Regions from separate parts of the Pseudarthrobacter sp. MM222 genome, predicted to be linked through region 2. Evidence: riboswitches for the same ligand, from Rfam matches in the RefSeq annotation. Region 2 holds a riboswitch; each other region holds the start of a gene.
What was found. A riboswitch is a leader RNA that binds a small molecule or an ion and turns the genes downstream of it on or off. The one in region 2 is predicted to bind S-adenosylmethionine.
Positions count from the first base shown of each region.

Region 1 (2,194 bases), 550 kb from region 2:
GCACCCGTCCCTGGCCGTCGATGTGCTTCGTGCCGGAGTACACCACCACGTCGGCGCCGAGATCCCCGCAGCGCTGCAGCAGCGGAGTGGCAAAGACGTTGTCGACGACGACGGTCGCGCCCGCGGCGTGCGCCAGCTCGCTCACGGCCGCGATGTCCACGATCTCCTGCATCGGGTTCGACGGCGACTCGAAGAAGACCGCCGTCGTCGGCTCCGACAACGCCGAACGCCACTGTTCCAGATCCGGCCCGTCGACGAAAACGGTCTCCACGCCCCAGCGCGGCAGGATCTCATTGAGGATTACAAAGCAGGAACCGAACAAAGAGCGCGCAGCGACCACACGGTCGCCGGCGCCGAGCAAGGCGCCGAGCGCGGTGAACACGGCGGACATGCCGGACGCCGTCGCAAAGCACGCCTCGGTGCCTTCAAGCAGACGGAGCCGTTCCTGGAAGGTCGCGACCGACGGGTTGCCGTACCGGGAGTACACGAACCGCTCGTCCTCGCCGGTGAAGGCCCGCTCGGCGGCGGCTGCGGATTCGTAGACGAAGCCCGAGTTGAGGAAGATCGGCTCGGTGGTTTCCTGGAAGCCGGTACGGTCGAGACCGCCGCGGACAGCCTGGGTTTCAGCGCTCCAGGCGGCGGCGTCGGGATTGAAAGTCACTTAGTTCTTCCCGAGGTTGGTGGGCAGGCCGCGGTTCTTCCAGCCGTTGACGCTCCGTTCGCCGTACTGGTCCGGGGCGCCTTCGAAGCCCTCAAGGACGTTGTAGGAGACGAAGCCGGCCTCCGTGGCGGCGTTCGCGGCGGCGATGGAGCGGACACCGGAACGGCAGAGGAACACGAGTTCGGTCCCGTCGGCCTCCGGGGCCTGCTGCTTCAGCTGTTCAATGAAGTGCGAATTGGGGATGCCTCCGGTCAGGTTCCACTGGATGAACAGCGGATCGTTCTCCGTGCCTTTGGTGTCCGGGATGCCGATGTGGGCCCACTCGGACTCCGTGCGGACGTCAACCAGGATGGCGCCTGCTTCGAGCTTCTCCCACGCCTCCTGGGGGCTGAGGTCTCCGGCGTAGCTCACGCGTGGCCCCCGATGGTCTCTTCGTAGCCGAAACCGTCGATTTCGAGGCCTTCCACCGCATCGGCGACGGCGGCGTCCGCACTGGCAATCGCGGCCGGCAGCACAACGGCCTGGGCCACAATGACGGTGCTGCCGTTGAATGTGGCGGACGGGCTGCCGTGCAGCACGTATCCCTCGGCCAGTGCGGTGGAAACGCGCTCACAGAAGGAGCGGTCGTCGGGTCCGGTGAAGAGGCGGTAGGCCAGTCTTTCCGCGGCGCCGGGAACGGCCGGGGAGGGGGCAGTTGCTGTCTCCGGGACAGCGGGGGCGGAAGCGTCGGGCACGACGGGGCTCCTTCTTTCACGCTTGCAGCTCGAATGGTCGATATGCCGAGTATTCACCTGAGGCACCCCGCCGCGAAGAGGGAGGGTTGCCGACCGGCCAGTCAGGGCTTGGCGCCGGTTCTCATTACTCTCCAAAAACGTAACACCTGCTGCGCCCGGGCGCACCGCCGTCGTCGTCATGTTCCGTAACCGGCGCGTGCCTCCACCCGGCCCGGACGCCGGCGCGCAGCGATGCAGCCGGTGTCCGTCCGGGGTGTCCGCGCCGACCGGTGGACATGCCCTTCGGCCGAGCGGGACCAGCGCGGGACATGCCCTCCCTTGGGCGGCAGGGATGGACCTGTAGCCACTATGTCCATCCTTAGGCGCGGCCGCGGGGCATGCTCTGCGGTGGAGCGGGACCAGCGCGGGACATGCCCTCTCTTGGGCGGGAGGGAAGGACATATAGCCACTATGTCCTTCCTTAGGCGCGGCCGCGGGGCATGCTCTGCGGCGGAGCGGGACCAGCGCGGGACATGCCCATTCTTCGCGGTGCAAGCGCGCCTCGAGCGGACCCTCTGGGTAGCCGGGAGCCGAATTCGCGTATCGCGAGTGCGCCCAACGTGGGCGCCTGAGCCAGTTCCGAGTATCGGCTACTCGGGCCTTGTGATAGGGCGCTCGCTTTTACTTGTAACGAGGCTGCCGCACCCCGGCGGCCTCAGGGTGCAAGCCGCCGCTCATGAGGGGTGTCGCGCAGGGTTATGACACGCCCCGGATGCCGTCTCAGAATTGAATGGAGAAACCGTGAAACCCCGCGTCCTGA
Region 1 covers NZ_OX352321.1:4,015,791-4,017,984, reverse strand. The annotation lists gene OM977_RS18425 (O-succinylhomoserine sulfhydrylase) at 1-661, opposite strand, end outside; gene OM977_RS18420 (rhodanese-like domain-containing protein) at 662-1,072, opposite strand; gene OM977_RS18415 (DUF1737 domain-containing protein) at 1,069-1,317, opposite strand; SAM riboswitch class IV at 1,409-1,524, opposite strand; gene OM977_RS18410 (ATP-grasp domain-containing protein) at 2,176-2,194, shown strand, end outside.
Region 1: linked by a shared signal. The riboswitch ahead of OM977_RS18415 (DUF1737 domain-containing protein) and the one ahead of OM977_RS01365 (ABC transporter substrate-binding protein) in region 2 are both predicted to bind S-adenosylmethionine.

Region 2 (2,194 bases):
CGTCCAAAGGAGCAGGTCGAGCGCGAATTCAAACTCAAACTGGTCGTCACAGCCGGTCCCGACTACCGAGCCTTCATCGCGGCGGGCGGCCGGGGCTATCTGCAGGATATTCGGATAGCGTCTCGCCATTGCCCGGCCCAGGAGCCGCACCGTGAGCGTCGCAAACTAGCGACGGCGCGGATCCCGTTACCCGGCGGGGCCCGCCAGTGCGGCGTATGCCTTGGCCTGGTCGCGTACCTCGTGGATGTAAGTATCAGACTGGTTGTAGGAGTAGACGGCGTCTGTCCAGCCCGCTGCTGTGGTGAGGTCACGGCCTTGGGCGCACAGGTACGAGGCGGCACTTAGCGCGGCGTCATCGATGTTGAAGGGGTCGGCTTCGCCGTCGTGGTTCCCGTCCCTACCTGCGTACCGCCAGGTGGAGGGAATGAACTGCATTGGCCCGACGGCGCGGTCCCAGTGGGCGTCGCCGTCGAGGGCGCCGTCGTCCGTGTCCGCGATGGCGGCGAAACCGTCGCCGTCGAGGCTGGGGCCGATAATCGGCCCGCTCGCCTGCCCTGCGCTCGTCAGGTGTCCGCCGCCGTAGGTTCCGTGGGCGGATTCGATGAAGCCGATGGCCGCCACCGTGTTCCAGCCGATGCCGCAGGCCGGAGTGGAATCGCTGGCCGCACCGGCGGCAGCCACGTAGGCCCGCAGCGCGCGGGCGGGTATGCCGGTCTGCGCCGCCGCGCGGAGGAGCCACTGGGCGTCCGCACTCCGCGTTACGTTCACGGCGGGGGTGCTGCCTGCTGACAGCACTTCGAATTTCGCCTCCGCGCGGGGCGGCGGGGGCAGGGCCCCGCGCGCCTGCGCACCGGACAGCGGGAGCGCCCAGAACAAGAATCCGGTGACAACGCAGAACACGAACACGCTGAACACTGCAAGGCGCTTCAGGCGGAGCACGGACTACCCAGGCACTCCGTGGACGCCGGGGGCCGGGCGCCGTCGTGATCGCTTGCCACTGAGTGACTCTCATTCCTGTGCTTTTTTGAACCGGTTGCCAACGTACATTATGGCCGCGCGCAGAAGTGCCGGTCACTTTCCGGGCCGCGGCTTGGGTGCTCGATTGTTGCAGAACGTGTCGCGATTGTTGGGAAATCGAAGATTCTGCAACAAAGTGGATGTTGTCCCGGTCTGAAACGTTCGGGGCGAACGAAAAACTGCCACAGAACGAATTAACACCATCCAGATCGGCTGAGAGACCTGGCTCGATGACGCCGTAGCAACCACCCTTCGGGCACGGTGCTAATGCCAGGACCGATGGCGATTGCCGAGATCCCAAGTTCCACCGAGCAAAGCGAGAGTTGAGCCGGGCACACTTGCAGGGTCTTGGAGTCCCTCGGTCACGACCGAGAGGATCCACGATGGATACCAACGAATACCGCAAGGCCCATTTGCGAGCGAAGACCAAACGCCGCCCGTTGACCCTGCTGGCCCTCATGGGTGCAGCCGCCCTGGCCCTGAGCGCCTGCGGCGGCGGCGCCAGCGGAACGTCGGCCGCGCAGGCCCAGGACAGCACTCCGGTGCAGGGCGGGACCTTCGTCTTCGCGGAAGTCACGCCGATCAACAACTTCCAGACCCAGGCGGCACGCTTCTACGAGAAGGCCAACGTCCTGAACAGCGTGCTCGACCGGCTGACGTATTTCGACGCCGAGAAGGGTGAACTTGTTCCGTGGATCGCCAGCAAATTCACGGCGAGCGAGGATCAGACCAAGTTCACCTTCACGATCCGCCCCGGCGTGACGTTCAGCGATGGAACGCCCCTTGACGCCGCAGCGGTCCAGGCGAACTTTGACGCGTTGGGAAAGGGCATCGAGAGTGCCAAGATCCAGCCGAACGTCGACTTCTCCGCCTACAAGTCCTCCCAGGTCATCGGCAGCGACCAGGTGGAAGTGACGCTGTCCACCCCCGACGCCAACTTCCTGCGGGCCACCTCCTCCGTCACGGCCGGACTCGTCTCACCGAAGACCCTCGCCCTGGACAACGCCGGCCAGTCAGCCATCGCGAAGATATCTGGCTCTGGTCCCTTCGCCTTCGAATCAGAGAAGGCAGATGAGGAAATCGTCCTGGCCAAGCGTGCAGACTACGCCTGGGCCCCGGAAGGAGCCCCGAACCAGGGGGCCGCCTACCTGGACAGGGTCGTTGTGAAGTACCTGCC
Region 2 covers NZ_OX352321.1:276,238-278,431, reverse strand. The annotation lists gene OM977_RS01370 (lytic transglycosylase domain-containing protein) at 187-939, opposite strand; SAM riboswitch class I at 1,215-1,303, shown strand; gene OM977_RS01365 (ABC transporter substrate-binding protein) at 1,401-2,194, shown strand, end outside.

Region 3 (2,194 bases), 1.1 Mb from region 2:
GCCACGGCGCCGCGATCGCGGGCGTCATCGTTGACTCCGGCAACTTCGACTTCGGGGCGGAGCCGGAGCGGTTCCCGGGATTCAACACCCCGGACCCCACCTACAACGGCATCGTCTACGCACGTGACCTCGGCAAGGACGGTGCGCTCGGCGCAAACCTCTCCTACATCCTCAAAGCGCGCGTCCAGCTGCTGCGCGACCTGGGCTCCGCCGTCTCCCCGTTCAACGCCTTCCTCATCGCCCAGGGCATTGAGACCCTGAGCCTGCGGGTGGAACGCCACGTTGCCAACGCCACCAAGGTCGCCGAATGGCTCGAAGCCCGGGCCGACGTCGAATCGGTCGCCTACGCGGGGCTGCCGTCCAGCCCCTGGTATGAGCGCGGCCGCAAGTACGGGCCCAAAGGCACCGGCGCCGTGGTCTCGTTCATCGTCGCCGGGGGAGCGGAGGCCGGCCAGCGCTTCGTCGATGCCCTCGAGCTGCACTCCCACGTGGCGAACATCGGCGATGTGCGCTCGCTGGTCATCCACCCGGCCTCCACCACCCACAGCCAGCTGTCGCCGGAACAGCAGACCATCGCCGGCGTCCATCCGGGCCTGGTACGGCTTTCCGTGGGACTCGAGCACATCGACGACATCCTCGCCGACCTCGACGCCGGCTTCCGCGCTGCCAAGGGCGACTGATCCGCCAGTTTCCGGTGCCCCGGCCGCGCGCCGGGGCACCGGAAACCACGGCCTGCAGTCACATAGCCGTCACAATCTTCGCCACAACGGCGCTCCGTTTCGTAGACTCGAGGCAGGTCATGAGTGCCAGCGACAGCCCCGGCTTGCTGGCCGGCAACCCTCCTTTTGCGGCGGGGTGCCCCGGGTGAAGACCTGGCCTGCCGGTCTGCCGACGGCGGGCAAGCGCGAAGTGAGGTCCCACATGACGATTGCCGTCACCCGCAAGGGTGCACCCCTAAGCACCACCGCCGCCCCGCCAGCCACCGGCCCAGCAACGCCGGCAGGTCCTGGCGTTCCTGACGGGACGGTGCAATACGTCCCGATCGGTGACCTTGACCTCGAGTCCGGATCCCGGCTGCCCGATGTCACCCTTGCCTATGAAACCTGGGGGACGCTCAACGCGGACCGCTCCAATGCGGTGCTGATCGAGCATGCGCTTACCGGCGACACCCACGTCACCCGCGGCGCCAGCGAAGAGCCCGGCTGGTGGGAACAGCTCGCCGGCCCCGGCGCCCCCGTGGACACCGAGCGGTACTTCGTGGTCTCGATCAACATCCTGGGCGGCTGCTACGGCTCCACTGGGCCCTCCACGCCCGCTCCGGACGGAAAGCCCTGGGGCTCCCGCTTCCCGCTGGTGACCCTGCGCGACACCACGGCTGCCGAAGCCCGGCTCGCCGATGCCCTCGGCATCCGGAGCTGGTACGCGGTCCTGGGCGGATCTCTCGGCGGCGCCCGAGCCCTGGAGTGGGCCGTGACCTTCCCGGAACGGGTCCGGCGCTGCGCCGTGATTTCCATCGGGGCCAGCAGCACCGCCGAACAGATCGCTTTCGCCCAGGCCCAGACGCTCGCGATCCGCCAGGATCCCGGCTTCAACGGCGGGGACTACTACGGCGGCCCGGGACCCGAGGCCGGCCTTGCCCTGGCGCGGCGCATCGCGCACATTACCTACCGCTCCGCGGCCGAGCTGGACGGACGCTTCGGCCGGAATGCCCAGGAATCAGAGGCCCCGCTGCAGGCCGGGTCGCTGGCCGGCCGGGGCCGCTACCAGGTGGAAAGCTACCTGGACCACCAGGGCAACAAACTCGTCCGGCGTTTCGACGCGAACAGCTACATCGCCATCACCGAGGCCCTCATGAGCCACGACATCAGCCGCGGCCGCGGGGCGCTCGAGGAGGCCCTGGCGCCGTCGACGGCGGAATTCCTGGTGGCAGCCGTGGACTCGGACCGGCTCTATTTCCCGGCCCAGTCCCGCGCCCTCGCGGACGCCCTGCCCGGAACCGTGGACGTGCACGTGATCCAGGCGCCGATCGGTCATGACGGCTTCCTGACCGAGATCGGCCAGCTCAGCGGACAGCTCCGGGAAAACTTCTTCGGCTGATCCGTCCGCTAAAAACGGGCATCGTCTTGACCCGAACGTCCACTGCCTGTGCGTTTTTGCAGACGCGCTCTGCACTAATGGCCGTTGAGACGGAGGC
Region 3 covers NZ_OX352321.1:1,377,268-1,379,461, forward strand. The annotation lists gene OM977_RS06195 (bifunctional o-acetylhomoserine/o-acetylserine sulfhydrylase) at 1-680, shown strand, start outside; SAM riboswitch class IV at 796-911, shown strand; gene metX (homoserine O-acetyltransferase MetX) at 922-2,097, shown strand.
Region 3: linked by a shared signal. The riboswitch ahead of metX (homoserine O-acetyltransferase MetX) and the one ahead of OM977_RS01365 (ABC transporter substrate-binding protein) in region 2 are both predicted to bind S-adenosylmethionine.

Region 4 (2,194 bases), 120 kb from region 2:
CGGCCCGGAACCCTGCGCAAGCCGGGACCAGCCCAGTTGCTCCTGCTGGCGCCGGCTCAGCGTGGCAACCACCAGGTCGTAGGAGTCCTCGACCATGTCGCGGACCATCGAGTCCGGCAGCGCCCCGTCCAGCCGGACGCCGTTCCAGTGGGTCTTATTGAGGTGCCAGGCTCCGGTGATCTCAGGGTGGGCGGCGCGCAACTGCTCGGCCAGTGCGGGCTCGCACTTCAGGCTCACGGAAAAGTTCGCCTCGTCCAGAGAGGATAAGGCGAACATTTTGGCTTCGTGGCGGGTGCCGCCCGAGACCGCGGCGCGCACCTTGAAGACGGACGTCTCAGGTCCGAAGGGAAAATCCTCGAAGGCGCCGGGAAAGCCGAGACAGAGTTCCCGGAGCGCTGCTGCATCCATGCTCAGAGTCTATTTCTCCGGTCCGACTTTCGGCAGCGACGGTTCCGCCGCTAAAGTCCGAAGCGCCGGGCGTCCTGGGCCGGGCAGGCGTTCATGATGACATCAAGCCCGGCTGCCGTGGCGCGAGCGGCCGCGGCCTCGTCGATGACCCCCAGCTGCAGCCAGACGGCTTTGGCGCCGACGGCGATGGCCTGGTCCACAACGGCCCCCACCCGCTGCGAATTCACGAAACAGTCGACGACGTCGATGGGGTGCTTCTCGGCAGGGATGTCGGCCAGGCTGGCGTAGCCCGTTTCGTGGTGGACCGGATCGGCAGGAAGATTCACCGGGATTATTTCCATGCCCAGCCGGTCCCGGATGAACAGCGAGGTGTCGTAGGCCGCCCGCCACTGGTTGGTGGTCAGGCCGACGATGGCCCACCGCCCCTTGGTGCGCAGGAGCCTTTCGAGGACCGCGGGATCGTTGACATGAGGCATGAGCACAGCCTAGCGCCCGCCCCGACATTGGTTGCCCGCGACGACACGCGCGGAACGAATTTCCGAAGATCTGAACGACCAGCGGCCCCTCGGGCCGACGTGACCGAATATTACGCCGCGGGAGGCCGTAATTAGGGAAAACTGCCCGGCTCCGTTTTAGTTGAAAGTGACCATCCCGAGCGGCCGAGAGACCTGGATCGATGAAGCCGCAGCAACCCTGGTAGCCGGAAATCCAATGGCTCTTTCCGTAGGGTGCTACTGCCAGGACCGATGGAGTATTCCTATGTTTCCTGTTCTGTCCTAGTCCTCGCCTTCCTGCTGACGGATTCCCGGAACATCGGCCGCGCCGACCGTTGCTGCCGGCAATCGTGTTGCTCGCGGTGATCGTAAAACAACTGATGGCCTGCTGGGCCTTGCAGAGAAATGGGCGGTAAAACGATGGGCCTGAACACGACCGGATCCCCTCTGACCGGGGAGGGCGCCTTGACCGACACTTTCCCGGGCGCCGCCCCCGGCACTGAGGCGGAACGTATCGCGTTCTGGGAGGAAGCCGCGCTGCGCCTGGACTGGGAGCCCGCGCCCGGCCTCCAGTCCCCCGGGCAGGATAAGCCGTGGCACACCGCGCACCGCCTCGTCCCCGCCGACGTCGAGGCCGGCATTGGCCCGGCCATCACCTGGTTCGAAGGTGGGAAACTCAACGTCGCCTACAACTGCGTGGACCGCCACGTCGATGCCGGGCGCGGCGACAAGGTGGCCCTGCACTTCGAGGGCGAACCCGGCGACCGCCGCACCCTCACCTACGCCGACCTCCAGCGCGAAGTGTCCAAGGCCGCCAACGCGCTGCTGGGCCTCGGCATCACCAAGGGTGACAGGGTGGTCATCTACCTGCCCGTCATTCCGGAAACCGTGATCATCACCCTGGCCGTGGCCCGCATCGGAGCCATCCACTCGCTCGTCTTCGGCGGCTTCTCCGCCGAGGCGCTCAAGTTCCGGGTGGAGGACACCGGCGCCAAGCTGCTTGTCACCACCGACGGCCAGTTCCGTCGCGGCGCGGCCGTGCCCGTCAAGGACAACGCCGACGCCGCCGTCTCCGGCGACAACGCGGTGGAACACGTTCTGGTGGTCAACCGCACCACCGCACCGGAACTGCTTGATAGCGTGCCGATGACCGAAGGCCGCGATGTCTGGTGGCACGACGTCGTCGGGCCCGCCTCCGACGTCCACGCACCCGTTGCGTTCGACGCCGAGACTCCGTTGTTCATCATGTACACCTCCGGCACCACCGGGAAGCCCAAGGGCCTCGTCCACAC
Region 4 covers NZ_OX352321.1:398,699-400,892, reverse strand. The annotation lists gene OM977_RS02010 (MmcQ/YjbR family DNA-binding protein) at 1-408, opposite strand, end outside; gene OM977_RS02005 (CoA-binding protein) at 459-884, opposite strand; SAM riboswitch class I at 1,052-1,161, shown strand; gene acs (acetate--CoA ligase) at 1,323-2,194, shown strand, end outside.
Region 4: linked by a shared signal. The riboswitch ahead of acs (acetate--CoA ligase) and the one ahead of OM977_RS01365 (ABC transporter substrate-binding protein) in region 2 are both predicted to bind S-adenosylmethionine.